4 regions of the Pantoea sp. CFCC18177 genome follow, and region 3 is predicted to be linked to each of the others. Evidence: predicted binding sites of a transcription regulator. Region 3 holds the regulator's gene; each other region holds the start of a gene.

Region 1 (7,807 bases), on a different contig from region 3:
CGATAGCGAACGCGATGCGCGCTTCCTGTTCACTTCCATGCAGCAGCAGTTCATCAACCTGCGTCGTGGCAAACCGGGTCCGCTGCCTGCGCCGGTTGAGAATATGGATAACCTGTGGTCACCGTCCGAACAATATGGTGTACAGCAGGCGCTGAGCATGTCGATCGTCGGTGACAGTGACAAAGTACGCCAGGGGCTGGCCGCGTTAATACGTGAAACCCAGGCGGATGAAATCATGGTTAACGGACAGATTTTCGATCCGCAAGCACGTCTGCGCTCCTTTGCTTTGGCGATGGCAGCGGCGCGCTCGCTGTAATGGTTACTGCGGTGGGTTCAACCCTTCTGGCCCCACCGCCACCGTACGAATATCCCGCGCGGGTGATTGCCCGTAAAATCGACTGTACTCACGGCTGAACTGTGACGCACTCTGGTACCCCACGCGATATCCCGCCGTACCCGCATCTAACTTCTCAATCAGCATCAAACGCCGCGCTTCGTTGAGGCGTAATTGCTTCTGGTATTGCATCGGCGTCATCGCCGTCACCGCTTTAAAGTGATGATGCAGCGATGAAATGCTCATGCCGACGCTGCTCGCCAATTGGTCCATTTTTAACGGCTGATGAAAGTGTTCACGCAACCAGCGTGCCGCGCGCGCCACTTTGTTGCCCGGACGTTCGGTTAACGCCATGTTGAGAATGCGTGGCCCTTCTGGCCCCGTCAGCAAGCGATAGAAAATCTCCTGCTCAATCAAGGGGGCCAGCGCGGGAATGTCTTGCGGCTGATCCAATAACTCGACCAGGCGAATCACCGCATCCACCAACGGTGGAGCGACTTTGTGGACGGTGATGCCGCGCTCATTCAGCCTTGCCGCCTCCACCTGCTGTAGCGGAAAGTGTTCGAGGTAACGCATCAAGCGGGTTTCGTTGATGGTGATGCCGACGCCGAGATTAGGCTTCTCTGGCGTGGCCAACACCACGCAGGATTGCACCGGCATATCCAGCGTCACCAGCAGCAAGTCACCCGCGCCGTAATGCATCACGTCATCGCCCATTCGCAGGGCTTTTTGCCCCTGCGCCACCAGAGCGAAACTGGCCCAGGTGGCCACATGAGCCAGACTGGTCGGCTTGGAGCTTCGTCCAAAGGAAAGAAAATCAATTGCGCTGAAGTGGCGGCCATCTTCCGGGGTGTGGCGGGCAATCATCGCCACCAGTTGCTGCCACTGTTCCTGATGAATCATGCGTTATGCGCTCCGCGATGAGAAATCACTGTAGGGTTATTCTCGCTTGTCGTCGATGCGCCGCCTAGTCTAAAACCCTCACATTTGCAGGATCGTGCAAAAACCTTGCAGGATTGCGCTACCGCCTGATTGTATGGACAGCGCATGCTTACCCTTCCCCGAATTCTCAGGTGGAGAGACCCAATGAAAGCACTTGAAGGCAAAATTGCGCTGGTGACGGGCGCGTCGAAAGGCATTGGCGCCGCCATTGCTATGACTTTCGCGGCGGCCGGCGCCCGGGTAGTGGTGAATTATCGCCAGGACGAAGTGGGTGCGGCTGACGTGGTCACCGACATCTGTGCACTGGGCAGTGACGCCATCGCCGTACAGGCTGATATCTCCCGCGAGGCCGATGTGCAGCGTTTATTCGCGCGCAGCATCGAGCAGTTTGGCGCACCGGATATCGTGGTCAATAACGCCGGTATTTTTCATCACGGTGACTTTACCGAACTCAGCATCAGCGAGATGCAGCAACAACTCAATGTGAATGTGCTGGGCACACTGCTGGTCAGTCAACAAGCCGCCAGGCACTTCCCCGCGCGTGGCGGCACCATCATCAACCTCAGTGCGTTGAACAGCCAGCGCAGTTCCCCGGGTTCGGTATTGTGGGCCGCCACCAAAGGTGCCATTGATACCTTAACGCAGGGGCTGGCGCGCGAACTGGGACCGCGTAATATCCGCGTTAACGCGTTGGCGCCGGGTATTATTTTGACGGAAGGGTTGCTGGCGGCGAAGAAGATGAATCCAGACGTCAAAGCCAAGCTGATCGCGGCCACACCCTTAGGACGATTTGGTCTGCCGGAAGATGTTGCTCAGGTGGCGCTGTTTTTGGCCTCTGAAGAGTCAGCTTATGTGAGTGGTGAGCGAGTGCTGATTGCTGGCGGTGTGTAAAATTTAGTTTACGCAATAAAAAAGGGACGCCGAAGCGTCCCTTTTATTTTTAAGCGATTAACGCTTATGCGTCACGACGACGTGGTGCAGCAGCGCCGTCTTCACGACGTGGAGCACGACCGCCATCACGGCTGAAACGTCCGCCTTCACGACCACCTTCACGGCGCTCAGAGAAGCGACGCGGTGCGCCTTCACCACGAGGTGCGCCATTGCCACGACGCTCGCCATCACGGCCAGCAGGACGACGATCGCTACGCTCATGTACTGGCGCATCACCCATCAGCTGCATATTCATCGGCTTGTTCAGAATACGCGTGCGAGTGAAGTGCTGCAGAACTTCGCCCGGCATGCCTTTCGGCAGTTCGATAGTTGAGTGAGTACCAAACAGCTTGATGTTACCGATGTAACGGCTGCTGATGTCGCCTTCGTTAGCAATCGCACCAACAATGTGACGAACTTCAACACCATCATCACGACCCACTTCAATGCGGTACAGCTGCATTTCGCCAACGTCACGACGTTCGCGACGTGGAGCGCCATCACGGTCACCACGGCTTTCGCGTGGACCACGAGAGTCACGTGAATCACGACGGTCATCACGATCGCGGAATTCACGACGTGGTGGACGCGGTGCTTCTGGTGGCAGAATCAGTGGACGTTCGCCCTGTGCCATTTTCAGCAGTGCTGCGGCCAGTGTTTCGATATCCAGATCTTCGCCCGGCTGCATTTTGCTCAGCAGTGCGCGGTACATGTCCAGATCGCTGCTTTCCAGCTGTTGCTGTACTTTTGCGGCGAACTTAGCCAGACGACGCTCACCCAGCAGTTCTGCGTTTGGCAGCTCAACTTCTGGAATGGTCAGCTTCATGGTGCGCTCGATGTTACGCAGCAGACGACGCTCGCGGTTCTCAACGAACAGCAGTGCGCGACCCGCACGGCCAGCACGGCCGGTACGACCGATACGGTGAACGTAAGACTCTGCGTCCATCGGGATGTCGTAGTTAACCACCAGGCTGATACGCTCAACGTCCAGACCACGAGCTGCAACATCGGTGGCGATCAGGATGTCGAGACGACCATCTTTCAAACGCTCCAGCGTCTGCTCACGCAGTGCCTGATTCATGTCACCGTTCAGCGCGGCGCTGTTATAACCACTGCGCTCCAGCGCTTCGGCCACTTCCAGCGTAGCGTTTTTGGTACGCACGAAGATGATAGCCGCATCGAAATCTTCCGCTTCCAGGAAACGCACCAGCGCGTCAGTTTTACGGCCGTAGGCGGTCCAGTAAGACTGAGAGATATCAGGACGCGTAGTCATGCTTGACTGGATACGCACTTCCTGTGGATCTTTCATGAAGCGCTTAGTAATACGACGAATCGCTTCTGGCATGGTAGCGGAGAACAGCGCAGTCTGATGACCGTCTGGAATCTGCGCCATGATGGTTTCAACGTCTTCGATGAAGCCCATACGCAGCATTTCATCCGCTTCGTCCAGCACCAGGCCACGCAGGTTAGACAGGTCTAAGGTGCCACGTTTCAGGTGATCCAGCAGACGGCCAGGCGTACCCACAACAACCTGTGGACCCTGACGCAGTGCACGCAACTGCACGTCATAACGTTGGCCGCCGTACAGGGCCACGACGTTAACGCCACGCATGTGTTTAGAGAATTCGGTCATGGCTTCAGCAACCTGAACAGCCAATTCGCGAGTTGGAGCCAGCACCAAAATTTGCGGTGCTTTAACAGATGGATCAATGTTGTTCAGCAGCGGCAGGGAGAATGCCGCCGTTTTACCACTACCGGTCTGCGCCATACCCAGCACATCACGGCCCGCCAGCAGGTGAGGAATACACTCAGCCTGGATTGGGGATGGCTTAACGTAGCCCATGCCGTTCAGTGATTCGAGGATGTCAGCGTTCAGGCCAAGGTCAGAAAAAGTGGTTTGAATATCAGTCATGTAGTACACGTGCCTCTTAGATTGCGGCGGCCAGTCTACATAACTCGTCGTGAAAATTTTCAGTCATTTTCATCAAAAAGTGTGAACCGGCTCAAATTAGAAGTTTTGACGAACAGAAAAGCCCTCACCTTGAAGATGATGACTTTACAAGAATTCAGGCAAAAAAAGTTCGTCAGCTATTGCTGGTCAGATTCTGATAAATCGTCTTGTGTCTGGCCGAGTTGCGCCAGTTCCAACAATGCGTATCGGTGCTCAACAAAGTTGTTAACGTTGTTAGCCACCGCCAGTTTGAACAACGCTTTCGCGTCGTCCTTCTCCCCCAGACTTAGGTAGTACTTACCTAAATAGAAGTTGGTTTCACTGAGATGTTCAGCGAGCGAGGTGTTATCCGTTGCGTCCGCCTTGAGACGTTCCATCAGCGTTTTTTCACTGATGTCACCAAGGTAGAACTCGACAATATTCCATCCCCATTGGTCCCGGACCGCTTTGTCGTGGCGCTGTTGTAGCGCGACTTTTGCCTTGTCTGCATCCATATCGCTTTCAACGAGATAGAGCCAAAGGCTGCGGAAAGGATCGTTAGGATCGTCTTGATAAAACGCCAGCAGATCATCTTGCGCTAACTTGTATCGACCGCCGTAATAGAGGGCGATACCACGGTTTAAATGCGCATAGTTGTAAGTTGGATCAAGCTCAAGTACAGAATCAAACGCTTCATAGGCAGCATCAAAATTGCCTGCCTGCGTTAGATATATACCAAGGTAGTTAAACACCTCGGGCATATCTGGTCTTATAGACAGCGCTTGCGAAAAATCGTTCCGCGCTAATGCCCTCAGACCCAAACTATCATACAACACTCCGCGCTCATATAATAGCTGTGCGCGTTCATCATCGGTGAGGGCACGACTGGCAAGAATTTGTTCCATGCGCGCCAGGATCACCTCTTGCTGCAGTGTGGGCTGCAAAGGTACTGCCAGAACTTCGTTCTTACGCCAATTGGAGTTGCTGCATCCTGCCAGCGTGATAGCTGTCGCAACAAAACACCAGCGCAAAAAAGGCTTCATTTCCCACTCCCGAATACAAACATTGGGATAACCATCCTGTCATCCGCCTGCTGTGCACAAGGATTCCCGCCCTCGCGATGATCCAAACACCTCTCCCCGCAATGCAGGGAGAGGCCAATCAGTAAACGCTTACTCGGCGTCAGGTGCATCAGTCGCGGCAGTGGTTTCTTCCGCTGGTTTCTGCTCTGTCGCTTCTTTGATGCTCAGGCGTACGCGTCCCTGACGGTCCACTTCCATCACTTTCACTGGAACTTCCTGACCCATCTGCAGGTAATCGGTCACTTTCTCAACGCGCTTATCAGCGATCTGAGAAATATGTACCAGACCTTCTTTACCGCCGCCGATGGCCACGAAGGCACCGAAATCAACGATACGCGTCACTTTACCTTCGTAGATACGGCCGACTTCGATTTCAGCGGTAATCTGCTCGATACGACGAATCGCTTCTTTCGCTTTGTTGCCGTCGGTTGCAGCGATCTTCACGGTGCCATCATCTTCGATTTCGATGGTGGTGCCGGTTTCTTCGGTCAGAGCACGGATAACAGAACCGCCTTTACCGATGACATCTTTGATCTTGTCTGCGCTGATCTTGATGGTGTAAATGCGGGGCGCGAACTCAGAGATTTCCTGACGCGGCGTGCTGATAGCCTGTTCCATCACGCTCAGAATGTGCAGACGCGCGCCCTTAGCCTGATTCAGCGCCACCTGCATGATTTCGCGGGTGATACCTTCAATTTTGATATCCATCTGCAGTGCAGTGATACCGTCGCGGCTACCCGCAACTTTGAAGTCCATATCGCCAAGGTGATCTTCGTCACCCAGGATATCGGACAGAACCACGAAGTTTTCGTCTTCTTTAACCAGACCCATCGCGATACCGGCTACGGCCGCTTTGATTGGTACACCTGCATCCATCAGCGCCAGAGAAGCACCGCACACAGACGCCATTGAAGAAGAACCGTTGGATTCGGTGATTTCAGACACTACGCGAACGGTGTATGGGAACTCTTCCTGCTTAGGCATCACTGCCAGCACACCGCGCTTAGCCAAACGACCGTGACCGATTTCACGACGCTTAGGTGAGCCAACCATACCGGTTTCGCCCACGGAGTACGGAGGGAAGTTATAGTGGAACAGGAAGCTGTCAGTGCGCTCGCCCATCAGCTCGTCCAGGCTCTGTGCATCACGCGCGGTACCCAGGGTAGCGGTAACCAGCGCCTGCGTTTCACCACGAGTGAACAGCGAAGAACCGTGAGTACGTGGCAGTACGCCAGTACGCACGTCCAGACCACGGATCATGTCTTTTTCACGACCATCGATACGCGGCTCACCACGGATGATGCGGCTACGCACAACACTTTTCTCAAGGTCATGAACGATGTCAGCGATTTCAGCCGCATCCAGCGACTCATCTTCCGCTTTTAATGCAGCGATGGTGGCATCTTTAACCACACCAACCTGAGTGTAACGCTCTTGTTTATCAGTGATGCGGTAAGCATCGCTGATACCGGTTTCAGCTAATGCCGCAACACGTGCAATCAACGCATCGTTGGCTGGCTCTGGCTGCCAGTCCCAACGCGGTTTGCCTGCTTCAGCAACCAGTGCGTTAATGTTTTCGATAACAACCTGCTGCTGATCGTGGCCAAACACCACTGCGCCCAGCATCTGATCTTCAGTCAGAATTTCAGCTTCAGATTCAACCATCAGAACCGCGTTCTGCGTACCTGCAACCACCAGGTCCAGACGAGAGGTTTTGATCTCATCAGCGGTTGGGTTCAGAACGTACTGGTCATTGATATAACCAACACGTGCAGCACCGATAGGGCCGTTGAATGGCAGGCCTGACAATGCCAGTGCAGCAGAGGCACCAATCATCGCAACGATATCTGGGTTGACCTGAGGGTTAACGGAAACAACGGTAGCGATAACCTGCACTTCGTTGATGAAACCTTCCGGGAACAGAGGACGAACTGGACGGTCAATCAGACGGGAGATCAGAGTTTCGCCTTCGCTTGGACGGCCTTCACGACGGAAGAAGCTACCCGGGATACGACCAGCAGCGTAAGTACGCTCCTGATAGTTAACCGTCAGCGGGAAGAAATCCTGACCTGGTTTGGTTTTTTTCTGGCCAACAACGGTAACGAATACCGCAGTGTCGTCCATGCTCGCCATTACTGCTGCAGTGGCCTGGCGCGCCATCATGCCGGTTTCCAGCGTGACGGTATGCTGACCATATTGGAATTTGCGTACGATCGGGTTCAGCAAAATTTAAGTCCTTAAATTCGAGGGGCAAGCCCATTTTGGCTCGCCGGGATTTACCGATCTTTAGTTGCATCCTCGCGACTAATGACAATCTTCAACCGCTCTGGCGGTAAAGCCTCTCATTAGCCGCGCGAAACGCTGCAAGCAAAGATCACTCTCAGCAACAATACATGAGTTTGGTACGGATTGCTGCGGATTGCTCGAAAAAAGGGGCCATAAAGGCCCCCTTTTCGCGAAACTCGCACAAATCTGATCGTCAGATGCGGTTTTCTGCATACTGCATGCACTACATCGTTGATCAGATTCTTCAGACTTAGCGACGCAGACCCAGGGTTTCGATCAGGCTGGTGTAGCGAGCAACGTCTT
Region 2 (7,807 bases), on a different contig from region 3:
GCGGGATGCGATCTAACAGTTCGAGTTCCAGTTTGGAGAGCGGAATATTCACCGCAAACAGCGGATGTGCGGTGGCGTACAGCGCTTCGTCACGCACATCCACAATCGCCACTTCCTGCTGCTGACGCAGCGCTTCAAGAATCTCCGCTGCCGGGCGGAGAGGGAAAGTCGTTTTACTCATGTGAGAGATCCCAAATGTTTGGTAAATAGCGGTTGCTGTAACCGGAGATAAACTGTTTTTCACTGCCGTCTTCGCGGTACACCGCGCGTTTTACCGCCCCAATATTGGCACCGTAGACGTGGATGCTGATCGAGACGCGGTCGTCATAGGCGTTGCTCACGCGGTGAATATCACCCACGGTGGGGGAGACGGCTTCAACATGACCTGGATTGAGACGCACGGGAGCACCTTCAGGTTGTAATCCATGTGGCCCCGGCTGCCAGGATTGTGAAATCTCCGCGCCGCGCAGCATGCCAATCAAGCCCCACACGCGATGGTCGTGAATCGGTGTTTGCTGGCCCGGTCCCCACACGAAACTCACGACCGAAAAGCGCTGCTGAGCATCGGCATACAGCAGATATTGCTGATAGTGGTCTGGATGCGGCTGGGTATAGGCTTCATCTAACCAGTCATCATGGCGAATAAGCTCGCCCAGCCAGGCACTGCCCTGTTGCAAAACCGTGGCTTCATCGGGTTGGCTGTCGAGTAAGTTCGCCAGATCACTGACAAAGCGGCGTAAACGATGGTGTTGATACTCACTCATGATTTGTCTCCCGGCGCATGTTGAGCAACCTGGTTGGCCTGCGCAGACAGGCTGAAATCAAAGGCTTTGCTGACATCAATCGCTTTGGGCAATACCTGATAGCGATGGAAGAAGTCTGCCGACTGTTGCAGCGTAGGGATCAGGCTGGCGTCAAACACCAGCGGGCGGATTCGCGCATCGGCAATCCAGCTGCTGGTAATGTTTGTGGGCATATTGAGTGTTTTGCCCAGCACCGCTGCGAACTCTTGCGGGTGCTGCTGCGCCCAAATCTGTGCTTTTGCCAGACGTGCCAGCAAATCGGCGATGGCTTTACGCTTACCGGCATCATTCAAGGCTTCATCGCGCGCTAAGGCATACGAGTAACCGGACATAATTCCTTTGCCGCCGCCGTCAGGGACACGCACGGTGCCATCCACCGCCGTTGAGGTGGCGATGTACGGTTCCCACGGCGCCCAGGCCGATACCGCACCAGACGTCAATGCCGCACGACCATCCACCGGGCCAAGGAAACGCAGCGTGACATCGTCAGGCTTCAATCCGGCTCGTTCCAGCAAGCCCAGCAGCAGATAATGGCCCCAGCCGCCACGATTCACCGCGATTTGCTTGCCTTTTAAATCCTGCAAACTGTGGATCCCGGCATTCGGACGCGTCAGCAGGGCGATGCTGTCAGGATTATTCTGCCAGGCGCCCACGGCTTTAACCGGCGCGCCAGCGGCATAGACAAACAGGAACGGCAGGTCGCCGGTAAAGCCGACGTCAAGCGCACCAGCATTCAGTGCTTCCTGCACGGGTGCGCCGGAATCGAAAGCAGTGAGTTTGAGATCGTAAGGCAGGTTATTAAGCTCGCCAGAGGCTTTCAGCGCGGCAAAACGATCGCCTTTCACATCGCCTAAGCGCAGGGTGACTTTATCCGCCGCCAACAACGGATTAAGCGCAGATAGCGCCAGTGCAACACCGGCAAACAGGGCAGCCAACCGCATCAGGCGCTCCTTTTAACCGCAGCAGTATGCGCGGCCACTTTTTCACGCGTCAGGGGAATCAGTTCCTGACCATACTCCACCGCATCATTGAGTGGATCGAAGCCGCGAATTAACACGCTGTGAATACCAAGGCGATAGTAGTCCAGCAGCGCATCAGAGACCTGATCGGCGGTGCCGACCAGCGCGGTAGAGTTGTAGCCGCCCTGAACCAGTTTGGCCACGCCGGTCCACAGCACCTTATCCAGTCGATCCCCTTCGTTCGCGGCGGCCAGCAGGCGTTGCGCACCCACGCTTTGCGGTTTGGGTTTACCAAAGGCAAAGCCGGTTTCGCGCAGCTGTTTTTCGGCCGTTTCGCGGATATGCTCGGCACGCTCCCAGGCTTCCTTCTCGGTTTTGCCGATAATCGGGCGGAAGGAAATATTGAAGTCGATTTCACGTCCCTGCTGAGCCGCAGCGGCACGCACGCTGCGCACCGTCTCTTCAGCCCCTTTTAATGGCTCGCCCCACAGTGCAAATACGTCGGCGTGGCGCGCCGCAACATCAATCGCTTCCTGCGATGAACCACCAAAATAGACCGGCAGTTTTTTCTGCAGCGGTTTAATCGCCGAAAATGCCTGTTCAGCCTGATAGAACTGACCTTGATGATCGTAGGGCTGTGAAGATTCCAGACTCTGTTTCAACACGGTCAGAAACTCATCGCTGCGTGCATAGCGTTCGGCTTTATTCAGGAAATCCCCATCGCGGCGCTGCTCTACATCGCTGCCACCGCTGATGATGTGCACCGCCAGGCGGCCATCGGTGAGATGATCCAGCGAGGCCAGCTTACGCGCGGCCAACGTTGGTGCGACAAAACCAGGGCGATGTGCCAGCAGGAATTTCAATGTCGAGGTGTGGGCCGCAGCGTGGGCCGTGACCAAAAAACCGTCGGGTTGATCGGACCAATAGCCGACCAGGATACGATCAAAACCGGCTTCTTCATGGGCGCGGGCAAAGCGAGCGATGTAGTCTTTATCGAACAGCGGGCCGCTGGCCGGGATGATTTCTGAAGCGAGGCGGTGGCCAATCATGCCAAGAAATTGAATGCTCATACGATTCTCCTGATGTGAGGTCATGGAGAAAAGCTACGGGGGCAGGTGGCTGGGAAGGAAATTCAATATTGTGCAAAGGATTTGCAATTAGCGGGGAAGCAGCGGTTGGCGCGGTGATTGCGGGTTGAAAATGGGGTTATAACAGATAGGAATAATTAAGAAGAGAAGGGCGAGCCGAAGCTCGCCCAAACTATCAGAAGGCCAGAACCAGCCCGGCGATAGCGGCAGAGAGCACGCTCACCAGGGTTGAACCGTACAGCAGTTTCAGGCCAAAGCGAGAAACCACATTACCCTGCTCTTCATGCAGACCTTTGATTGCACCCGCCACAATCCCGATAGACGAGAAGTTAGCGAAGGAGACCAGGAACACAGACAGGATGCCTTCGGCATGCGGTGACAGCTGACCGGCAATTTTCTGCAGATCCATCATCGCCACGAATTCGTTTGAAACCAGTTTGGTCGCCATGATACTGCCGACTTGCAGCGCTTCGCTGGACGGCACGCCCATCACCCACGCAAACGGGTAGAACACGTAGCCCAGCACACCCTGGAAGCTGATGCCGAAGATCAGGTCAAACAGGGCGTTCAGACCAGAAATCAGCGCGATAAAACCAATCAGCATCGCGGCAACGATAATCGCCACTTTGAAACCAGCAAGGATGTATTCACCCAGCATTTCAAAGAAGCTCTGACCTTTATGCAGGTCCTGCAACTGCAGGTCTTCTTCGCTGTCGATGCGGTAGGGGTTAATCAGCGACAGGACAATAAAGGTGCTGAACATGTTCAGCACCAGCGCAGCAACCACATATTTTGGCTGCAGCATGGTCATGTAAGCACCGACGATTGACATCGATACAGTCGACATAGCGGTCGCTGCCATGGTGTACATGCGGCGCTGTGACATCTTGCCGAGGATATCCTTATAGGCGATGAAGTTTTCTGACTGTCCCAAAATCAGAGAGCTTACGGCGTTAAAGGATTCCAGTTTGCCCATGCCATTGATTTTAGACAGCACGGTACCGATGCCGCGGATCACCCATGGCAAGATACGGAAATGCTGCAAAATACCGATCAGCGCGGAAATAAACACAATCGGGCACAGAACATTGAGGAAGAAGAAGGCGAGGCCTTTCTCATTCATGTTACCGAACACGAAGTTGGTCCCTTCTGCGGCGTACTTCAGCAGATGGTCAAACAGACCGGCAAACCCTTTCACGAAGCCGAGGCCCGCTTCAGAGTTAAGGAAGAACCACGCCAGCAAAACTTCGATCACCAGAAGCTGTACGATGTAGCGAATACGGATACTCTTACGATCGTGACTGACCAGCAAGGCCAGTACGGCTACCACCACTAATGCCAAAAGAAAGTGCAAAATATGGGACATGTCGGCTCCAAATTTGAGGAGGGTTGTATTTTGTTGCGTATTCTATGTAACGCGTTACTTAAAAACGAGATCTAAACCACATTATAAGTATTCGGTATCGACATATTTCTAAGAATAGTCTCACCGCTCACACCCTCTTCACAAATCCGTTACAAGAAATATCCACAAAAACATTGTCTATAAAATAACCCGAGAGTAGAGTGATTCCTGTTGCAAACATTTTGGCAAGAACTGGCTTTACCGCAAGGTATAGCAATGGCTATACTTCATAGCACCATCTATTACTACGATAACGATAACCATATTTCACTTGCCTTGCTGGCCCCGTAATCTGTGAGGGTCATCAAGCGTTAGGACAGGGTCAACACTATGTCAGAAAGCCGCACCGCTGAGCGCGCCGCTCGCGGAGCCAGAAAAATCAAGCTCGCGCTGCTGGGCCCTGCCTTCATCGCGGCGATCGGTTATATCGATCCCGGTAACTTCGCCACCAACATCCAGGCCGGTGCGGCCTACGGCTATAAGCTGCTGTGGGTGGTGGTTTGGGCTAACGTGATGGCGATGCTGATTCAGCTGATGTCCGCCAAGCTGGGCATCGCTACCGGCAAAAACCTGGCTGAGCACATTCGCGATCGTTTCCCGCGCCCGGCGGTGTGGTTCTATTGGGTGCAGGCAGAGATCATCGCGATGGCGACAGACCTCGCTGAATTTATTGGTGCGGCGCTCGGCTTTAAGCTGCTGCTGGGGATTTCGCTGCTGCAAGGTGCGGTGTTGACCGGTGTCGCCACCTATTTGATTTTGATGTTGCAAAACCGTGGTCAGAAACCGCTGGAATTAGTGATTGGCGGCCTGCTGTTGTTTGTCGCCGCGGCCTATATCGTTGAGCTGTTTTTCTCGCAGCCGAAAGTGAGTGAGTTAGTGACCGGCATGGCGTTGCCTTCGCTGCCGACATCAGATGCAGTATTCCTGGCGGCAGGTGTGTTAGGTGCCACCATCATGCCACATGTCATTTATCTCCATTCCGCACTGACACAACACGGGAATATTGGCAGCAAAGCCGATCGCTACTCTTCGACCAAACTCGATGTCGCGATTGCCATGACTATCGCGGGCTTTGTCAATCTGGCGATGATGGCCACTGCCGCTGCGGCTTTCCACTTTAGCGGCCACACCAGTATTGTCGATCTCGACCAGGCGTACCTGACGCTGCAACCGCTGCTGGGCAAAGCGGCGGCTATCGTGTTTGGCCTGAGCCTGGTCGCCGCCGGTTTGTCATCGACCGTTGTCGGTACACTGGCGGGGCAGGTGGTAATGCAGGGCTTTATCCGTTTCCACATTCCGCTGTGGCTGCGTCGTACCATCACCATGTTGCCTTCCTTTATTGTGATTTGGGCGGGATGGGATCCCACCCGCATTCTGGTAATGAGCCAGGTGCTGCTCAGTTTTGGTATTGCGCTGGCGCTGATTCCGCTGCTTGCCTTTACTGGCAACCGTGAGTTGATGGGCGATGAGATGGTGAATTCACGCCTGATGCAGAACGCGGGGCGCTTGATTGTGGTACTGGTGGTGGCGTTGAATCTTTACTTACTGGTGGGCGAAGCGCTCGGCTGGTAAGCCAACCGCAAAATGAAAAATCCCGGCTCTGAGGCCGGGATTTTTTTAACGCCAGTGAGGAGGGGGTGGCGGTGGCGGCCGATGGTCGTGTCGCCAGTGTGCGCGGCGTTCACGCTCGTGCCAGCGATGTTCACGCTCCCACTCTTTGTGGCGTCGCCATTCATCGTGTCGCCACCAGCGGCGTTCATTGTATGAGTAGCGGTCATTCCACCAACGCGGTTCACGCCAGCGTCCACCATCCCAGTAATAACCGCGACGGTCACGGTCGCCGAGATGTAACGTCACGCCGGGTGTGCGAATAGTCAGGCTATCGGCATGTGCTGTGCTTATTGCCAACGGGGATAAAGATGCCAGCAACGCGGCAAACAAAATAGCTCGTTTCATTACTTCTCCTTTTCAGTAGCTTATCACTGCCACCGTTGCGCTAGTCTGCCACATCGGACCAACCATGCCTTGAGAATGAGTCTGAAAAGGTTGAGGGAAATCTGAATTGAGAATTATCTGCTGCGGAAAACACCCGGCCTGAACCGGGTGGGGAAGCGCTTACACTAAAATGGCGTGGATGGCATTAATCTCATCCTGCGTTAGCACCGGCTGGCTCAACATCTCAACAGCATCATCGATTTGCGCGGTTTTGCTGGCACCGATCAGCACGGAAGTCACACGTTCATCACGCAGCACCCAGCTTAGCGCCATTTGCGCCAGCTTCAGCCCACGCTGCTGCGCGATAGCCTGCAGCTTGCGCACCTTCTCCATTTTCTCTTGGGTCAGTTGGCTCTCATTGAGGAATTTACTGCCGCTGGCAGCGCGTGAATCCTCTGGAATGCCTTGTAGATAGCGGTCAGTCAACACACCGCCCGCCAGCGGAGAGAAGGCGATGCAGCCGACACCATTGTCTCCCAGCACATCCAGCAAGCCTTGCTCTTCAGGGGCGCGTTCGAACATGGAGTATTTTGGCTGGTGGATCAGACATGGCGTACCAAGGTCACGCAAAATGGCGATCGCTTCAGCGGCCTTATCGGCAGGATAGTTGGAAATGGCGGCATACAGCGCTTTGCCCTGACGCACCAAGTGATCCAGCGCGCGCATGGTCTCTTCCAGCGGTGTCTCTGGATCAGGACGGTGATGATAGAAGATATCGACGTACTCCAGCCCCATACGCTTCAGGCTTTGATCGAGACTGGAAACCAGATACTTGCGTGATCCCCAATCGCCATACGGGCCATCCCACATGGTGTAACCCGCTTTGGTCGAGATCACCAGTTCATCACGCAGTCCGGCAAAATCTTCGCGCAGAATACGGCCAAAATTGGACTCGGCGGAACCCGGAGGCGGACCATAGTTATTGGCGAGATCAAAGTGAGTGATGCCACGATCAAAGGCGTGGCGCAGGAGTTCACGACTGTTATCGACGCGCGTGCTGTCGCCAAAGTTATGCCATAAACCCAGCGAAATCGCGGGCAGCTTCATGCCGGTACGGCCACTACGGCGATATTGCATCTGTTGATAACGGTCGGGATGGGGAAAAATAGACATGCAGCGTTCCTGTCTCAAAGGGGAGAAAGTGACATCAGCATAGCAGTGTATGCGTTTACACTAAGCCGAAACGGGCCGAAGATCGCAACTTACAGAATTTTCTGTCGTCGTAACGATTGCTTGCCACAAATCACAGCGCGCTGATGGTGAAAATCTCGCCAATTCAGCCACATTGCTGATACTTCGATTATTCCCTTAAGAAGGAGCTGTCGATGAAAACTCTCACTGTTGGCGACTATTTACTGCACCGTTTACAGCTTGCTGGCATCCGTCACTTGTTTGGCGTACCCGGCGATTACAACCTGCAATTTCTCGACAGCGTAATCGAACACCCTGAGATCGCCTGGGTCGGCTGCGCCAATGAGTTAAACGCAGCCTACGCGGCAGATGGTTATGGACGCTGCAACGGTGCCGCCGCCTTGCTCACCACTTTTGGCGTGGGCG
Region 3 (7,807 bases):
TGAAGCCGCCTTTGAAACCGTGCGTTACCTGGCCAGTAAAGGCCGTCGCCGCATTGCGTTGGTGAATTGCGATATGCGCTACCTCTATTCCCATCAGCGAGAGAGTGGCTACCGTGAGGCGCTGGAGCAGTTAGAACTGAGCTGGGGCGGCGTGGCCTATGCTGAAAACATTTCGTGCGAGTCGGGAAGCGCTGCGCTGCGGGAGTTGTTGTTGCACCCGGAACGGCCAGACGCGGTGTTTGCGGTGTCGGATGTGCTGGCCGTCGGTGTGATCCATGCCGCGCTGGAGGCCGGATTGCGCGTGCCGGAAGATCTGGCGGTGGTGGGATTTGATGGTATTCCGTTTACCAGCAGCCTCAACCCACCGCTGACGACCATTGAACAACCGATGAACCGGCTGGGGGCGCGCAGTGTTCAGCTGTTACTGAACCGCATCCGCCAGCCGCAAAGTGAGGTAGTGCGCGAGGTGCTACCCTGGAAGCGCGTGGAACGCGCCTCCAGCTGACTCAACGCCAAATCAACAGCACGCAGGCGGCCGTCAATACTCCCATGGCGAGGTTGAAGATTTTCCACGCGCGCGGGCTGCGCAGCAGGCGGCCAATCATCGAACCAAACCCCATCCAGATTACACCGGATACCACATTGACCAGTGCCATGCCGATGCTGATGGCTATCACCGAATGCAGGTAAGCATCGCCTGCGAGGCTGAAGCTGGCGACCGCACCCAATGCCATCAACCAGGCTTTAGGGTTGATCAGTTGCAGCAATCCGCCCTGCCAGAATGGCATCTGCTTCACGCTGGCGTCTTCCGTCTCCAGCTTTTCGTACTCAGCAGTCGCGATTTTCCACGCCAGCCACAGTAAGTAGAGGCTACCGGCAATCTTCAGCACCAGATGCAGAGAAGGATAAAGCAGGATGAGACCACCGATACCAAATGCCACCATCAGCAACATGACTTGCATACCAATCATGATACCAATGAGCAACGGAATGGTGCGCAGGAAGCCAAAATTAGCACCTGAGGCGGTAAGTAACATATTATTGGGGCCTGGCGTGATGGCAGCGACCCAAAGAAAGCCCAACATTGATAAAAAAAGACTCAGTTCCATGTATATTCGGGTGCTCCTCACCCAGTAAAGCGGACAACCCATCGAAGCTATCAGCGACTTATGCATCAGACAAGCCTTTACCCAAGCTATTTTGATCGCCCCGACGGCGAGCGCTTTACACCGCTGCGCGGATTCAGTAACGCGCATCTACAAACACTGCTGCCGCGCATTCTGCGGCGGCGCGTCTCGTTACGTCCGCACTGGCAGCGCCTTGACCTGCCGGACGGCGATTTTGTCGATCTCGCGTGGAGCGAGGATCCCGCACAGGCGCGCCACAAACCGCGCATGGTGATGTTCCATGGCCTGGAAGGCAGCTTCCATAGCCCCTACGCCCACGGCCTGATGCAGGCCTGCCAGGCTCGCGGTTGGCTGGCAGTGGTGATGCACTTCCGGGGTTGCAGTGGGGAACCCAATCGCCTGCAGCGCATTTACCACTCAGGTGAGACTGAAGACGCCACCTTTTTCCTGCACTGGCTCCAGCGCGAATGGGGTACGGTTCCGACTGCTGCGGTGGGCGTTTCACTCGGTGGTAATATGCTGGCCTATTTGCTGGGCATGCAGGGCAACGATGCTCTGGTTGATGCCGCCGTTGCGATTTCGGCCCCCTTTGCCCTTGAACCCTGTAGCGAAAAGCTGGATGCCGGCTTCTCGCGCTTCTATCAGCACTATTTGCTCACTAAGCTGAAACAGAATGCCACGCGTAAACTGCTGGCCTGGCCCGGCACGCTGCCGGTGGAACTGAGCCAGCTGCGCGCCTTTCGCCGCATTCGTGAGTTCGATGATGCGATTACCGCACGCGCGCACGGTTTTCTGGATGCCAATGACTATTATCGACGTGCCAGCGCCATGCCGCTGCTCAGCGGCGTACGCAAGCCGTTGCTGGTCATTCACGCCAAAGACGACCCGTTTATGACCGATGCAGTGATACCGCAACCAGAACAGCTGTCACCCTCCATTGAATATCAGCTGACGCAACAAGGCGGTCATGTTGGTTTTGTCGGCGGCACCTTGCTGAAGCCGAAAATGTGGCTGGAACAGCGTGTGCCTGACTGGCTTTCAACCTATCTGGATGTGTGATCGTGATTATTCCCTGGCAAGAACTTGAAGTGACAACGCTGGAAAACCTGATTGAAACCTTCGTGTTACGTGAAGGCACCGATTACGGCGAGCAGGAGCGCAGCCTGGCGCAGAAGGTGGCCGATGTGCGCCGCCAACTGGAACGCGGAGAAGTCGTGCTGGTGTGGTCTGAACTGCATGAATCAGTGAATATCATGCCAGCGCGAGATTTTCGCGGTTAATGCACCGCGCGGCAATTCGTGGTAACAATGCTCATCGCCGGACCTCACAGGGAGTTCTGTTATGTCAGCCAGGCATCCAATCATTGCCGTTACCGGTTCCAGCGGAGCCGGTACCACCACCACCAGCCTCGCCTTCCGTAAAATATTCCAGCAGTTTGATCTGCACGCTGCGGAAGTGGAAGGTGACAGCTTCCATCGCTACACCCGTCCAGAGATGGACATGGCGATCCGTAAGGCGCGCGATCTGGGTCGTCACATTAGCTACTTTGGCCCCGAAGCCAATGACTTTGGTTTATTAGAGCAGACGTTCAAGCACTACGGAAAAACCGGTCAGGGCGAATCGCGCAAGTATTTGCACACCTATGATGAAGCGGTGCCGTGGAATCAGGTGCCGGGCACCTTTACGCCATGGCAGCCGCTGCCGGACAACACCGATGTGCTGTTCTATGAAGGGTTACACGGCGGTGTGGTGACGCAACCGCATAACGTGGCAGAGCATGTGGATCTGCTGGTGGGTGTGGTGCCGATTGTGAACCTGGAGTGGATTCAAAAGCTGGTGCGCGATACCAGCGAACGTGGGCATTCTCGTGAAGCGGTGATGGATTCGGTGGTGCGTTCGATGGAGGACTATATCAACTACATCACGCCGCAGTTCTCTCGCACCCACATCAACTTCCAGCGCGTGCCGACCGTGGATACCTCCAACCCGTTTGCCGCACGTGAGATCCCTTCACTCGACGAAAGTTTTGTGGTGATCCATTTCCGTGGTCTGGAGGGGATTGCCTACCCTTACCTGCTGGCAATGATTCAGGGCTCGTTCATTTCACACATGAATACGCTGGTGGTGCCGGGGGGCAAAATGGGGCTGGCGATGGAATTGATCATGACACCGCTGGTGCAACGGCTGATCGAAGGTAAACGGATTGAATAATCCAGAATTTCTGTAGCGGCACGATGTAAGGCGTGCATCACACCGCGCGATAAATCGCGCCGCGACAGTAGGATTACAACTCTACCACTTCATAGCTGTGGGTGATTTCCACACCTTTACCCAGCATGATCGCCACCGAACAATACTTCTCAGCGGAGAGATCAACCGCGCGGGCCACGGCTTTATCACTCAACGCTTTGCCGCTGACAATAAAATGCAGGTTGATGTGGGTAAAAATACGTGGCGCTTCTTCACGGCGTTCAGACGTGAGCTTCACCTCGCAATCGGCCACATCATTACGGCCCTTTTGCAGGATAGACACCACGTCAATCGCGCTACAGCCGCCCGCCGCCATCAGAACCATCTCCATTGGACTCGGCGCTTTATCCCCTGAATTACCGTCCATTAATACCTGATGGCCAGATGAGGATTCTCCGAGAAAGGTTAACCCCTCCACCCATTTCACTCGTGCCTGCATTATTCTTTCTCCTGAAGTGGCTATTTTGCCGCCAGAGTACGCTTTCAGTTGATAAACAGCAATCCAGACTCTTCCGCCTGTTGCTGAAGCGAGACAACAGAAGACAGCTTGCAAAAGCTGTGCTACAAACAGTGCTGAAAATATTTTCGTCGTAACAGACGAAGGCGGGAAGAATCAAAAGCGTAGCTTAAGAATCACCCGGAAATAAAACGCTCGACGATTACACCGCCTGACAGGGAAAACTGCCCCCTGTGCTTTGGGCACGATTACAATAGAGGATAATAGCGAATGGTTCTCGGCAAACCGCAAACAGACCCTACACTCGAATGGTTCCTGTCCCATTGCCATATTCACAAATATCCGTCAAAGAGCACGCTCATCCATCAGGGTGAGAAAGCGGAAACGCTGTACTACATCGTGAAAGGTTCCGTTGCGGTTCTGATCAAAGATGAAGAAGGCAAAGAGATGATCCTCTCCTACCTCAATCAGGGAGATTTCATCGGCGAACTCGGCCTGTTTGAAGAAGGTCAGGAACGTAGTGCCTGGGTACGTGCCAAAACTGCCTGCGAAGTGGCTGAAATTTCCTACAAAAAATTCCGTCAGCTGATTCAGGTAAACCCGGATATTTTGATGCGACTCTCGTCGCAAATGGCGCGTCGTCTGCAAATCACCTCCGAGAAAGTGGGCAACCTTGCCTTCCTCGATGTGACGGGCCGTATCGCGCAAACACTGCTTAATCTGGCCAAACAGCCAGATGCGATGACTCACCCAGACGGGATGCAGATTAAAATCACCCGTCAGGAGATTGGTCAGATCGTGGGTTGCTCACGCGAAACCGTGGGGCGCATCCTGAAAATGCTGGAAGATCAGAACCTGATCTCCGCACACGGTAAAACCATCGTCGTTTACGGCACCCGCTAATTTCTTATCACCCACGGCGTGATGGCAACATCGCGCCGTTTTTGTTTGCGATGAGCTGATGTGGCGCCGAATCATCTATCATCCTGAGGTCAACTACGCCCTGCGGCAAACGCTGGTGCTGTGCCTGCCTGTGGCACTTGGCTGGCTGTTTGGCGATCTGCAAAAAGGCCTGTTGTTCTCATTAGTGCCTGCCTGCTGCAACATGGCCGGTCTGGATACCCCGCATAAACGCTTTTTCAAACGTCTGATTGTCGGCGGTTCGCTGTTTGCCATCGGCAGTTTTTCGATCCAGTTGCTCACGGATTATCAGATTCCGCTGCCGCTCATACTGTTTGTGCTGCCGCTGCTGATTGGTGTCACCGGTGAAATTAGCCCGTTACATGGCCGCTTGCTGCCAGCCACCCTGATTGCCGCCATCTTTAGCCTTAGCCTGGTTGGAAGGATGCCGGTTTGGGTGCCGCCGCTGCTGTATATCGGCGGTACGTTCTGGTACGGCCTGTTTAACTGGTTTTGGTTCTGGCTGTGGAAAGAGCAGCCGATGCGTGAAACCCTGAGCCTGCTGTATCGCGAACTGGCAGATTACTGTGATGCGAAATACACGCTGCTGACGCAACTCACCGATCCTGAAAAAGCGTTACCGCCGCTACTGGCACGCCAGCAAAAAGCCGTCGATCTGATCACCACCTGTTATCAGCAGATGCATATGCTCTCGGCCAACCGCGATAACAGCCATAAGCGTCTGACGCGAGCGTTTCAGGTGGCGTTGGATTTACAGGAACACATTTCGGTGAGCCTGCATCAGCCGGAAGAGGTGCAAAAGCTGGTCGAGCAGAGCCACGCTGAGGCGGTGATCCGTTGGAATGCGAAAACCATCTCCGCGCGCCTGCGCATCCTCGCCGATGCGATTCTCTATCATCAGTTGCCGGAGCGCTTCCATATGGAGAAGCCACTCGGGGCGCTGGAAAAAATCGCGCGCCAGCACCCAGATAATCCGGTCGGCAACTTCTGTTACTACCACTTCAGCCGTATCGCACGCGTCTTACGCACGCAGAAGCCGTTGTACACGCGTGACCTGATGGCGGATCGTCAGCGCCGTCTGCCGTTCTTCCCCGCGTTGCGCAGCTATCTGTCATTGAAATCTGCCGCTTTACGCACCGCCGCACGCATCTCGGTGATGCTAATGTTCGGCAGCGCAGTCGCGCTGTTCTTCAACATTCCTAAGCCCTACTGGATTCTGATGACCATCATGTTTGTCAGTCAGAATGGCTACAGCGCCACGCGGGTGCGCATTCAGCACCGTGCGCTCGGCACCTTTGCCGGCTTGCTGATTGCGGCGGCCTCACTGCGACTGGCCGTACCCGAATCGGTCACCTTACTGTTTATGCTGGCCATCACCCTCGCCAGCTATCTGGTGACGCGCAAATATTATGGCTGGTCGATGATTGGCTTCACCGTTACCGCCGTGTATTCCTTACAGTTGCTGTCGCTCAATGGCGCACAGTTCTTATTGCCGCGCATGATGGATACGCTGATGGGCTGTCTGATTGCGTTTGCAGGCATGATCTGGCTGTGGCCGCAGTGGCAGAGCGGATTGCTACGCAGTAACGCCCATGATGCGCTGGAAGCCTATCAGGAAGCGTTGCGAATGCTGCTGGGGCCGGAACAATCGCCGGAAAAGCTGGCGTACCAACGCATGAAGGTCAACCAAGCGCACAATGCGCTGTTCAACTCGCTTAACCAGGCATCAAGCGAACCGGGCTTCAACGCGCAGTACCTGAAAGATATGCGCATGTGGGTAACACACAGTCAGTTTATCGTCGAGCATCTCAACGCCATGACGATTCTGGCACGTGAGCACACCATGCTGACGCCGAAACTGGCGGAGCGTTATCTGCAATCCTGTGAAATTGCGCTGCAACGCTGTCAGCAGCGGCTGGCATACGATGGACCAGGCAATGACAGCAACATTCTGGAAGCGCCGGAGAATCTGAATGAGGGGCCGGTGACGATTGTGGAACAGCATGTGAAGCGCATCCTGCAACACCTGAACGTGATGCACACTATCTCTTCACTGGCATGGAGCCAGCGACCGCATCATGGTCGCTGGCTCAAAGTATTACGGCCAAAAAGTTAATTACGCCGCCAGCACCTTCTCAATGGCTTTGGCGAAACGCGCCATGCCTTCTGCGATATCGGTTGGCTCGATCACCAGCGAAGGCACAAAACGAATCACGTCGGTGCCCGCCGTCAGCACCATCAATCCTTCTGCGGCTGATGCATTGAGGATGTCGCGTGCTTTGCTGGCGTACTGCGGTTTCAACGCCGCACCAATCAGTAAACCTTTGCCGCGAATCTCACTGAACAGTTCAAATTGACTGTTGATGGCCTGCAGACCTTCCACGAACTGCTGGCGACGCGCTTCCACGCCATTCAGCACTTCTGGTGTATTGATAATATCCAGCGCGGTTTCGGCAATCGCACAGGCCAGCGGGTTACCGCCGTAAGTGGTGCCGTGCACACCTGGCGCCATCACAGAGGCAATTTCGTTGGTGGTCAACATCGCACTCACCGGGAAACCGCCGCCCAGCGCTTTTGCACTGGTGATGATGTCGGGTTTGATGCCGTAATGCTCGTAAGCAAACAGCTTGCCGCTACGCCCCATGCCGCTTTGCACTTCATCCAACACCAACAGCGCTTTATGCTCATCACACAGCGCGCGCAGGCCCTGCATGAATTCTGCGGTCGCCGCCACCACACCGCCCTCGCCCTGAATCGGCTCGACGACAATGGCGCAGGTGTGGTCATCAATCACTGCTTTGACAGCATCCAGATCGTTAAACGGCACATGCACGATATCGGCAGGCTTCGGACCAAAACCGTCAGAGTATTTCGGCTGACCGCCTACAGTGACGGTAAACAGGGTACGGCCATGGAACGCGTTGTGGAAGGCGATGATTTTGCTTTTGAACGGGCTGTGTTTCTTGCAGGCGTAATAACGCGCCAGTTTGAAAGCCGCTTCGTTGGCTTCCGCGCCTGAGTTACCAAAGAACACACGATCGGCGAATGTCGC
Region 4 (7,807 bases), on a different contig from region 3:
GAAGAAGTTACGACGCGGCGACTACACGCCCGAGATTTTTCTCGATTTGCACGGGTTGAGACAGCAGCAGGCTAAACAGGAGTTGGGTGCGCTGATTGCCGCCTGCCGGCGTGAACACTTGTTCTGTGCCAGTGTCATGACCGGGCACGGCAAGCATATTCTCAAGCAGCAAACGCCACTGTGGTTGGCACAACATCCGCATGTGATGGCGTTTCATCAAGCACCTAAGCTTTTTGGCGGAGATGCAGCGTTACTGGTGCTGATTGAAGTGGAAGAGTGGCAACCGCCGGAACTGCCGTGAGCAGAAAAGGAAAGGGCCGCGATTGCGGCCCATTGCATTGGCGAATTTACATCGCTTTGGCCAGTTTTGACGGGCTGACCTGCCACTCCAGCTTGCCTTCACAGGCATCTGCATTAAAGTTCACGTAGGCTATCGCGGAAGTCGCAAACATCGGTGGCGCTTCCTGCGGACAGAGTTCTGAAACCAGATACCCCACCAGCGGCAGATGCGAAATCACCAACGCCGATTTAACACCCTGCTGCGCCAGTGCCTGCAGATAACAGGCCACCATGCCCGGATCACCACCTGGCGTCAGTTCCGGCAACACATCCTGCCCTTCTGGTAACGTCAGCGCCTCACGGACTGTGGCGAGCGTTTGCTCAGCACGCAGATAGGGGCTCACTAACACTCGTTCGATATCCAGCGCCTGGCCGTTCAGCCAGCTCGCCATCTGGCGTGATTCATCACAGCCACAGATTGTTAAAGGGCGTACCGAATCACTTGCTGCTTCCAGAGCTGCATCGCCGTGACGCATGATAAAAACTTGCATAAAGCACCGCTGTTGTTTGTCGATATCGTCGGGTACCACAGCACCAGACGCTTCATTCTGCGAATGAACGGTGTGTTTTACCCCAATGGCTTCAGTATAGTCAACCGGTTGTTTATTAAATAAGCATATCTCAGAATGGTGCCGCGCCACCTGTTGCACAGCCCCATTTCTAACCCGCTGAATCTGTGCGCCTATTCATGATTGTGCAGAAGTGTAAAAATTCGTTTGCGCTTCTGACATTGCCATCAAAGCGTCACAGGGCGCAAAACGGTCGCCCTGTTGCTGCATTAATGCGCGTAATGTGTTGACGATGTCAAGCACGCCACGCTGATCCATATAGCGGAACGGGCCGCCCAAAAACGGCGGAAAACCGATGCCAAATACGGCCGCCATATCGCCATCTCTGGCACTGCGGATCACCGCTTCATCCAGACAGCGTGCCGCTTCATTCAGCATCATCATCACACAGCGCTGTGCGATCTGCTCTTCGCTCTGCTTCGCCTGCGGTTTGACGTTCAATAACGCATAAATCGAATGATCCACTTTGCGTTTACCCGGCCAGCGTGAAGCGCTGTAAAGGTAGAACCCCTTTTGGTTTTTACGCCCTTTACGGCCATCCGCCAGGATAGCATTTACCGCATCGGGTGCACTGAACCGCGCACCGTAGGCCTGTTGCAAAATGGGGCTGATTTTACTGCCCACATCAATGCCCACTTCATCAAGCAGCTGCAGCGGCCCCACTGGGAAGCCAAACTTCACTAATGCGCGGTCGATATGATCCACCGGCTCACCTTCAAGCAGGCAACGCATTGCTTCATTTATATAGGGTGCAAGAATACGGTTAACGTAGAAGCCAGGGCGATCGGCCACTACCACCGCGGTTTTTCCCTGCTGACGAGCCAGCTGCACCGTGGTTGCGATAGTCTCGGCGGAAGTACCAGCATGCGGGATCACCTCCACCAGCGGCATTTTGTCGACCGGACTGAAGTAATGCAGACCAATCACATTCTCCGGGCGCTGCGCGTTTGACGCGATGTCGCCAATCGGCAGCGAGGAGGTATTAGAGGCAAAAATGGTGTGCGGCTGACACTGTGTTTCGATTTCCGCCACCATCTGTTGCTTAAGCGCCAGGTCTTCAAACACCGCTTCGATCACCAGATCGCGCTGGCTAAAACCTTGATAGTCCGTTCCGCCGCTAATGCGCGCCATCTGCTGTTGGCGTTCAGCCGCTTTTAACTGGCGGCGTTTCACCTTTTGGCTCAGCAGATCCCAGCTATATTGCAACGCGTGATTGACGCCGTTAAGGTTGATATCTTTGATACGTACCGGTAAACCGGCCTTGATCGCCGTTACGCTGGCAATGCCGCCCCCCATCAATCCGCCACCCAGCACACCAATCTGCTTCAGCGTGCGCGGTTCTGCATCAGCCATCGCTTCTTTCTTTAATGCGGTTGAGGCAAAGAACAGGCTGCGCAGCGCGGCCGATTCAGGGGTCATGGCCAACTGGCCAAATGCGCGAGCTTCAGCAGCGTGACCGGCGTCGCTCCCCTGCTCCAGCCCCACGCGCACCACCTGCAGAATACGATCTGCTGCGGGATAGTTGCCTTGGGTTTTACTGTCCGTCTGGCGCTTTGCCATCGAGAATAATAATGAACGCATCAGCGGTGCCTGCATCAGCCGATCGCGGCGTGATAACTCACGACGCGAAATACGACCTTTGTGTACCCGTGCAATGGCGGTTTCCAGCAGAATCGATTGCGGAACGGCGTCATCTACTACACCCAGCTTTAATGCCTGCTTCGCGCGCAGTTGCTTACCACTGAGTATTAACGGCAACGCCTGTGGCACGCCAATTAACTTCGGCAGGCGCTGTGTGCCGCCGGAACCTGGCAGCAGGCCCAGCTGAACCTCGGGCAGCCCCAACCGGGTTTTGTCATCCAGCGTGCAAATACGCGCACTGCAGGCCAGCGCCAGTTCAAGACCGCCCCCCAGACAGGCACCGTGTATCGCCGCCACTACCGGGAAGGGTAAGGCCGCAATTTCTGCCATCACCTCTTGCCCCTGTCGTGCCAGGGTTTCCGCCTCTTCTGCCGTTTGACACTGCGCGATCATGCTGATGTCCGCACCCGCCACAAAGTTATCGCTTTTACCGGAAATCAGCACCAGGCCCGCCAGCTGCGGATTACTGCGCGCCTCTGCCAGCACGGCTTTAATTTGCGGGACAAACTCGGCCTTGAGCGTATTCATCTTTTCGCCCGGCACATCGATGGTGATCACCCCAACATGGTCGAGGCGCATATGTAAATGGAAAGCGGACTCGCTCATTATTCAGCCTCCAGAACCATCGCGGTACCTAATCCGCCCGCCGCGCAGGCGGTCACCAACCCCAACCCGCCGCCGCGACGCCTTAGCTCTTGCAGCGTTTGGGTGATCATACGTGCGCCCGTGGCAGCAAATGGATGACCATAGGCAATCGATCCCCCCAGCACGTTGAATCGTTCTTCATTGACTTCACCCAAGGCATGCGGTCGATTCAGCACCTCGCGGGCAAAGCGTTCATCGCGGAACATTTTCAGATTAGCGAGCGTTTGCGCGGCAAAAGCTTCGTGCATATCAATCAGCGTCAAATCGTTGAGGGTGATGCCTGCTCGCTCCAGCGCCAGCGGGGACGCATAGGCAGGACCCAGCAGCATGTCTTGCCAGACATCAATGGCGGTGAAGGCATAGCTGCGCAAATAGCCCAATGGCGGAATACCCAACTCACGCGCGCGGCCTTCACGCATTAAAATCACCGCGGCTGCGCCATCGGTCAGTGGCGTGCTGTTGGCGGCGGTCACCGTACCATGGCGACGATCAAAGGCTGGACGCAGTTTGGCGTAATCACTGGCACTGGCGTTGAAACGGATGTTGTTATCCTGTTCGATCGGGGCTTTCCAAGGGGGCACAAAAGCGGGCATCACTTCTTGCGCCAGTACGCCAGATTGCCAGGCGCGGGCCGCATGCTGATGAGAACGCAGTGCAAGGGCATCTTGTTGTTCACGGGTAATGCCATGGGTTTTCGCCATCTGCTCGGCGGTGTCACCCATGCGCAAACCGGTGGAATACTCCGCAACGGCCGGTGGCACCGGTAAGAGGTCGCGTGGGCGCAGACGACGTAAGATTTGCAGCTTCTTGCTAAAGGTGCGGGCCTTATTGAGATCCACCAGCGCACGCGCCAGCGTCTTACTGACCCCTATCGGCAAAACGGAGGATGAATCGGCTCCACCTGCAATCCCGGCATCGATGGTGCCCGCCATTAAACTTTCAGCCACATTGGCCACGGCCTGAAAACTGGTGGCGCAAGCCCGGCTAACGCTGTAAGCATCGGTGTGCACACTCAACCCGCTACTCAGCACGATCTCACGCGCAATGTTTGGCGCTTCCGGCATCTGTACCACCTGACCAAATACCAGTTGGTCGATTACCTCGACCGGTAATTCGCTACGCGCCATGAGTTCAGACACCACCATGCGCCCCAGCTCAAGTGCTGGGATGCCATGAAAGTCACTCGCCTGGCGAGCAAAAGGTGTACGTAATCCGTGGGTTATGGCGATACGTTCGCCCTGACGCGTCAGCAGCGGCTGCGCTTTGCTCATTGCACTCACCTGTAATTTACGACCGTAGCATCATTGCCAAACAGGTCTGACCTGATCATCAGTGTTAACCAGGTGCTGCTAAGTCGCCAATAACAGAAGAAAAAAAGTGCGAGGGAAGACACGAAAAAGAAATATACCCAAAATAATTCGACTCCCCTCATGGGGCCTACTCTTGGTTCAGGAAGGCGGCAAGTGCATGAATCCTCGGGAGCTTACTGAAGTAAGTGACTGAGGTGAATGCACGTAGCCAACGCACATGTAGCTTGAAGTATTAAGGGTATAACGCTGCCGAGAGGGCTGCCGGCAGCCGCAGGATTAACGTAAGCCGAGCTGGAAAATCAGCGTCTCGGCCTGGCAGGCAAAGGTGAAATCGATATTGAGACGAACAGCAGCCGCTTCTTCAACAAAGTCTGCGCGAATATCACAAGGTTCGGACTCAACCTGGCGAGCTTTGTCGCTCAGGTGCGCCAGCATCGCCTCCGCCGCATGGCGGTCTGCAAACACGCCCGACCAGCTGGCCGTGCAATCGGTATTGTCCATCACAGTGCCGACATCGACACAGCAGCAAGCTGCGGTTTCGTTAGCACTGCATTTTTTAATGGCATCAGTCATTGCTCTCTCCTGACGATAAATCGACACAATCGGATCATTTTCTATTGCAAAGTGTACGCTCCACGGGCCCTGGCATCTATCTCTCAGCAGCTAAGTGACGAATATCACACTAAAAATTGATCCAAAACAAATTTGACCGCTATGCTGGAGAGGCATCGACAAGATTTTGTTAAGCAGATCTGATTTTGTCGATCAAATTGGAAATATTTAAAAAACAATATTGCAACAAATACACAGGTCGGACCTATACTCGTCGCACTGGTCTGATATGTGTCTTTGTCGTCAGTCCCTACAATCCGCCGTCCTTTGTTACGCGACGTAACAACGTTTAATAATAAATCTAGATGAGGTTGTGGTCATGAACCATAAGAACCTGTTTGCAAAGTCAGCTGTGGCAGCTGCAATGGCGCTCGTCTCTTCCCATGTTTACGCCGCAGGCTTTCAACTTAATGAATTCTCAGCAATTGGTTTAGGTCGTGCATATTCGGGTGAAGGTGCGATGGGCGATACCGCTGCATCCGCCAGTCGCAACCCCGCGACCATGGCATTGATGGATCGTCCTTCGTTCTCCATCGGCGCTGTTTATATTGATCCTGAAGTGGATATCAGCGGTCAGAGCCCAACAGGCAACAGCCTCAATGCGAAAAACATCGCACCGAATCAGTGGATCCCTAACCTCCATTACGTTCACCCAATTAACGATCAGTGGTGGGTTGGTGCATCCGTCACCTCCAACTATGGTCTGGCGACGGAGTTTAATGACGGTTACACCGCGGGCGCATACGGTGGTAAAACCGACCTGATGACTGGCAATTTTAACCTTAGCACGGCTTATCGTTTGAATGAGCACTTCAGCTTCGGTGTAGGCTTTGATGCGGTATACGCCAAAGCGAAAATCGAACGTTATGCGGGGGAAGCTGGAGCAGCTTCTGGCATCCCAGCTGACACACAAGTTGCTCATCTCAAGGGGGATGAATGGGGCTATGGCTGGAATGCCGGTATTTTATATGAAGTGGATAAAAACAACCGCTTTGGCTTCACTTATCGCTCAAAAGTAAAAGTAGACTTTAATGGTGATTATAAAAACGACCTGCCTGTAGCATTTGGCGGTACTGGTGGGTCAACCATTCCTGGCGCTTTGACCTTAAATCTTCCAGAAATGTGGGAAGTCTCGGGCTGGCATAAAGTGGCGCCACAATGGGCGGTCCACTACAGCCTGACCTATACCAGTTGGAGTCAATTCCAGGAGCTGAAAGCCACCGGCAGCAGCGGCCAGACGTTGTTCCAAAAAGATGAAGGTTTCCATGATGCTTACCGCATCGCGCTGGGTACCACTTACTTCTACGACGATAACTGGACCTTCCGTACCGGTATCGCCTTTGATGACAGCCCAGTTCCGGCTGATAAGCGTTCCATCTCCATCCCTGATCAGGACCGTCTGTGGCTGAGCGCAGGTGCTTCATACGCCTTCAACGAGGATGCGTCAGTCGACCTCGGTATTTCTTATATGCACGGCCAGAAAGTCACCGTGAAAGAAGGTCCTTACACCTTTAATTCCGAAGGTAAAGCCTGGCTATACGGCGCGAACTTTAACTACAAGTTCTAATATCAGCATTGCTATGAACAACGGCGACAGTGATGTCGCCGTTTTTTTAGGATAAAAAAATGGCGACTATAAAAGTCGCCATAATTTTTATTGTGAATCGATGTCTTTCAAATCGTCCTGAATCGCGCTGGCGTTCGGATTTTCTTCCGGTTTCAACTTACCGCCATTGGCAAGGAAGTCATTACGCTGGAAGTAAGCATTACGAATAAAGCTGTAAGGATCTTGCTGCTGCTTGAGGATGGCATCGGAATCCAACAGCTGCGCGCGCGTTTCCACGCCTTCCAGAGTCCATTTACCGATCGACATCGGCCAGGTCAGCCAGCTTAATACCGGATAGAGCGTATCGACGTAGTCACCGCCATCCTGGCGCACCGTAAAGCTACCGTAACCGGGTAACACCACATACGGGCCGTAGCCCACACCGTAACGGCCCAAGGTACTGCCGAAGTGATGCGGCACTTCACGCGCCAACTCTGGGTTCGCTTTGCCCGCCACATCGATAAATCCGCCCAATCCCAATACGGTATTGAGGAAGAAACGCGTGAAGTGCACACCCGCCTGACGTGGTTCACCCACCAGGATTGAGTTCAGCATGCTGGCAGGTTCGTCCAGGTTGCCGAGGAAATTACTTAAGCCGCTGCGCGCAGGCACAGGCACGTAGTCGCGCCAGGCAACCGCAACCGGGCGCACCACATAAGGATCCAGCACGTTGTAGTTGAAGTTAAACATCGTGCGGTTAAAGCCTTCGAGCGGATCGCTACGCTGGGCAGGCTGCGAAGGATCGGCCGGTTTTGAACTGGCACATCCCACCAGCAGCAAACTGGCCAGCGCCAGACCGGTCAGGCGGTTATTCATTCTTATCTCCCTGTGCGGTTGAAAAATGTATCGCTTCAGGGCTGCTGTTGATTAATTTCCACAGCCAGTTGCTGATGACCATCCCAGGGGGTGATCGCGCTGAGACCAAACCAGTCACCCGACTGAGGATTGGCACTACCATCGCGCGAAATACGCACCCTGACCTGCACCTGATGCTGCGCCGAAAGCAGGCGATCTGGCATCATGGCGTTACTGTCATCCAGCGTGAGCGATAACGGGAAGTGGCTCAGCGGTAAACGCTTCACTGC

What was found. Region 3 encodes CRP, which controls carbon source genes, mostly activating them, when cyclic AMP is high. Its sites were predicted from a motif close to ATGTGANNNNNNTCACAT; they were not measured.
Region 1: a site for CRP is predicted at 4,198-4,215, ahead of yrbN (protein YrbN). Genes of this name have one in related genera too.
Region 2: a site for CRP is predicted at 4,281-4,298, ahead of ACPUC8_RS02990 (NupC/NupG family nucleoside CNT transporter). Genes of this name have one in related genera too.
Region 4: a site for CRP is predicted at 5,170-5,187, ahead of ACPUC8_RS02805 (YfcZ/YiiS family protein). Genes of this name have one in related genera too.

What each region holds. Positions count from the first base shown of each region.
Region 1 covers NZ_JBNBPL010000007.1:127,648-135,454, reverse strand. Annotated here, with positions in the region: gene ACPUC8_RS09560 (luciferase-like monooxygenase) at 1-316, shown strand, start outside; gene ACPUC8_RS09555 (AraC family transcriptional regulator) at 320-1,237, opposite strand; gene ACPUC8_RS09550 (SDR family NAD(P)-dependent oxidoreductase) at 1,421-2,167, shown strand; gene ACPUC8_RS09545 (DEAD/DEAH family ATP-dependent RNA helicase) at 2,232-4,118, opposite strand; gene yrbN (protein YrbN) at 4,135-4,191, opposite strand; gene nlpI (lipoprotein NlpI) at 4,295-5,179, opposite strand; gene pnp (polyribonucleotide nucleotidyltransferase) at 5,309-7,444, opposite strand; gene rpsO (30S ribosomal protein S15) at 7,755-7,807, opposite strand, start outside.
Region 2 covers NZ_JBNBPL010000002.1:190,613-198,419, reverse strand. Annotated here, with positions in the region: gene ACPUC8_RS03010 (rhodanese homology domain-containing protein) at 1-181, opposite strand, end outside; gene ACPUC8_RS03005 (cysteine dioxygenase family protein) at 174-764, opposite strand; gene ACPUC8_RS03000 (ABC transporter substrate-binding protein) at 761-1,744, opposite strand; gene ACPUC8_RS02995 (LLM class flavin-dependent oxidoreductase) at 1,744-2,832, opposite strand; gene ACPUC8_RS02990 (NupC/NupG family nucleoside CNT transporter) at 3,026-4,216, opposite strand; gene ACPUC8_RS02985 (Nramp family divalent metal transporter) at 4,586-5,827, shown strand; gene ACPUC8_RS02980 (DUF2502 domain-containing protein) at 5,873-6,211, opposite strand; gene mgrA (L-glyceraldehyde 3-phosphate reductase) at 6,371-7,363, opposite strand; gene ACPUC8_RS02970 (alpha-keto acid decarboxylase family protein) at 7,576-7,807, shown strand, end outside.
Region 3 covers NZ_JBNBPL010000028.1:45,443-53,249, reverse strand. Annotated here, with positions in the region: gene ACPUC8_RS22155 (LacI family DNA-binding transcriptional regulator) at 1-505, shown strand, start outside; gene ACPUC8_RS22150 (LysE family translocator) at 507-1,109, opposite strand; gene ACPUC8_RS22145 (hydrolase) at 1,170-2,186, shown strand; gene ACPUC8_RS22140 (YheU family protein) at 2,189-2,407, shown strand; gene ACPUC8_RS22135 (phosphoribulokinase) at 2,469-3,338, shown strand; gene ACPUC8_RS22130 (OsmC family protein) at 3,412-3,816, opposite strand; gene crp (cAMP-activated global transcriptional regulator CRP) at 4,105-4,737, shown strand; gene ACPUC8_RS22120 (YccS/YhfK family putative transporter) at 4,796-6,871, shown strand; gene argD (bifunctional acetylornithine/succinyldiaminopimelate transaminase) at 6,872-7,807, opposite strand, start outside.
Region 4 covers NZ_JBNBPL010000002.1:156,306-164,112, forward strand. Annotated here, with positions in the region: gene smrB (endonuclease SmrB) at 1-301, shown strand, start outside; gene sixA (phosphohistidine phosphatase SixA) at 348-830, opposite strand; gene fadJ (fatty acid oxidation complex subunit alpha FadJ) at 1,026-3,155, opposite strand; gene fadI (acetyl-CoA C-acyltransferase FadI) at 3,155-4,465, opposite strand; gene ACPUC8_RS02805 (YfcZ/YiiS family protein) at 4,781-5,077, opposite strand; gene fadL (long-chain fatty acid transporter FadL) at 5,436-6,683, shown strand; gene mlaA (phospholipid-binding lipoprotein MlaA) at 6,771-7,538, opposite strand; gene ccmI (c-type cytochrome biogenesis protein CcmI) at 7,574-7,807, opposite strand, start outside.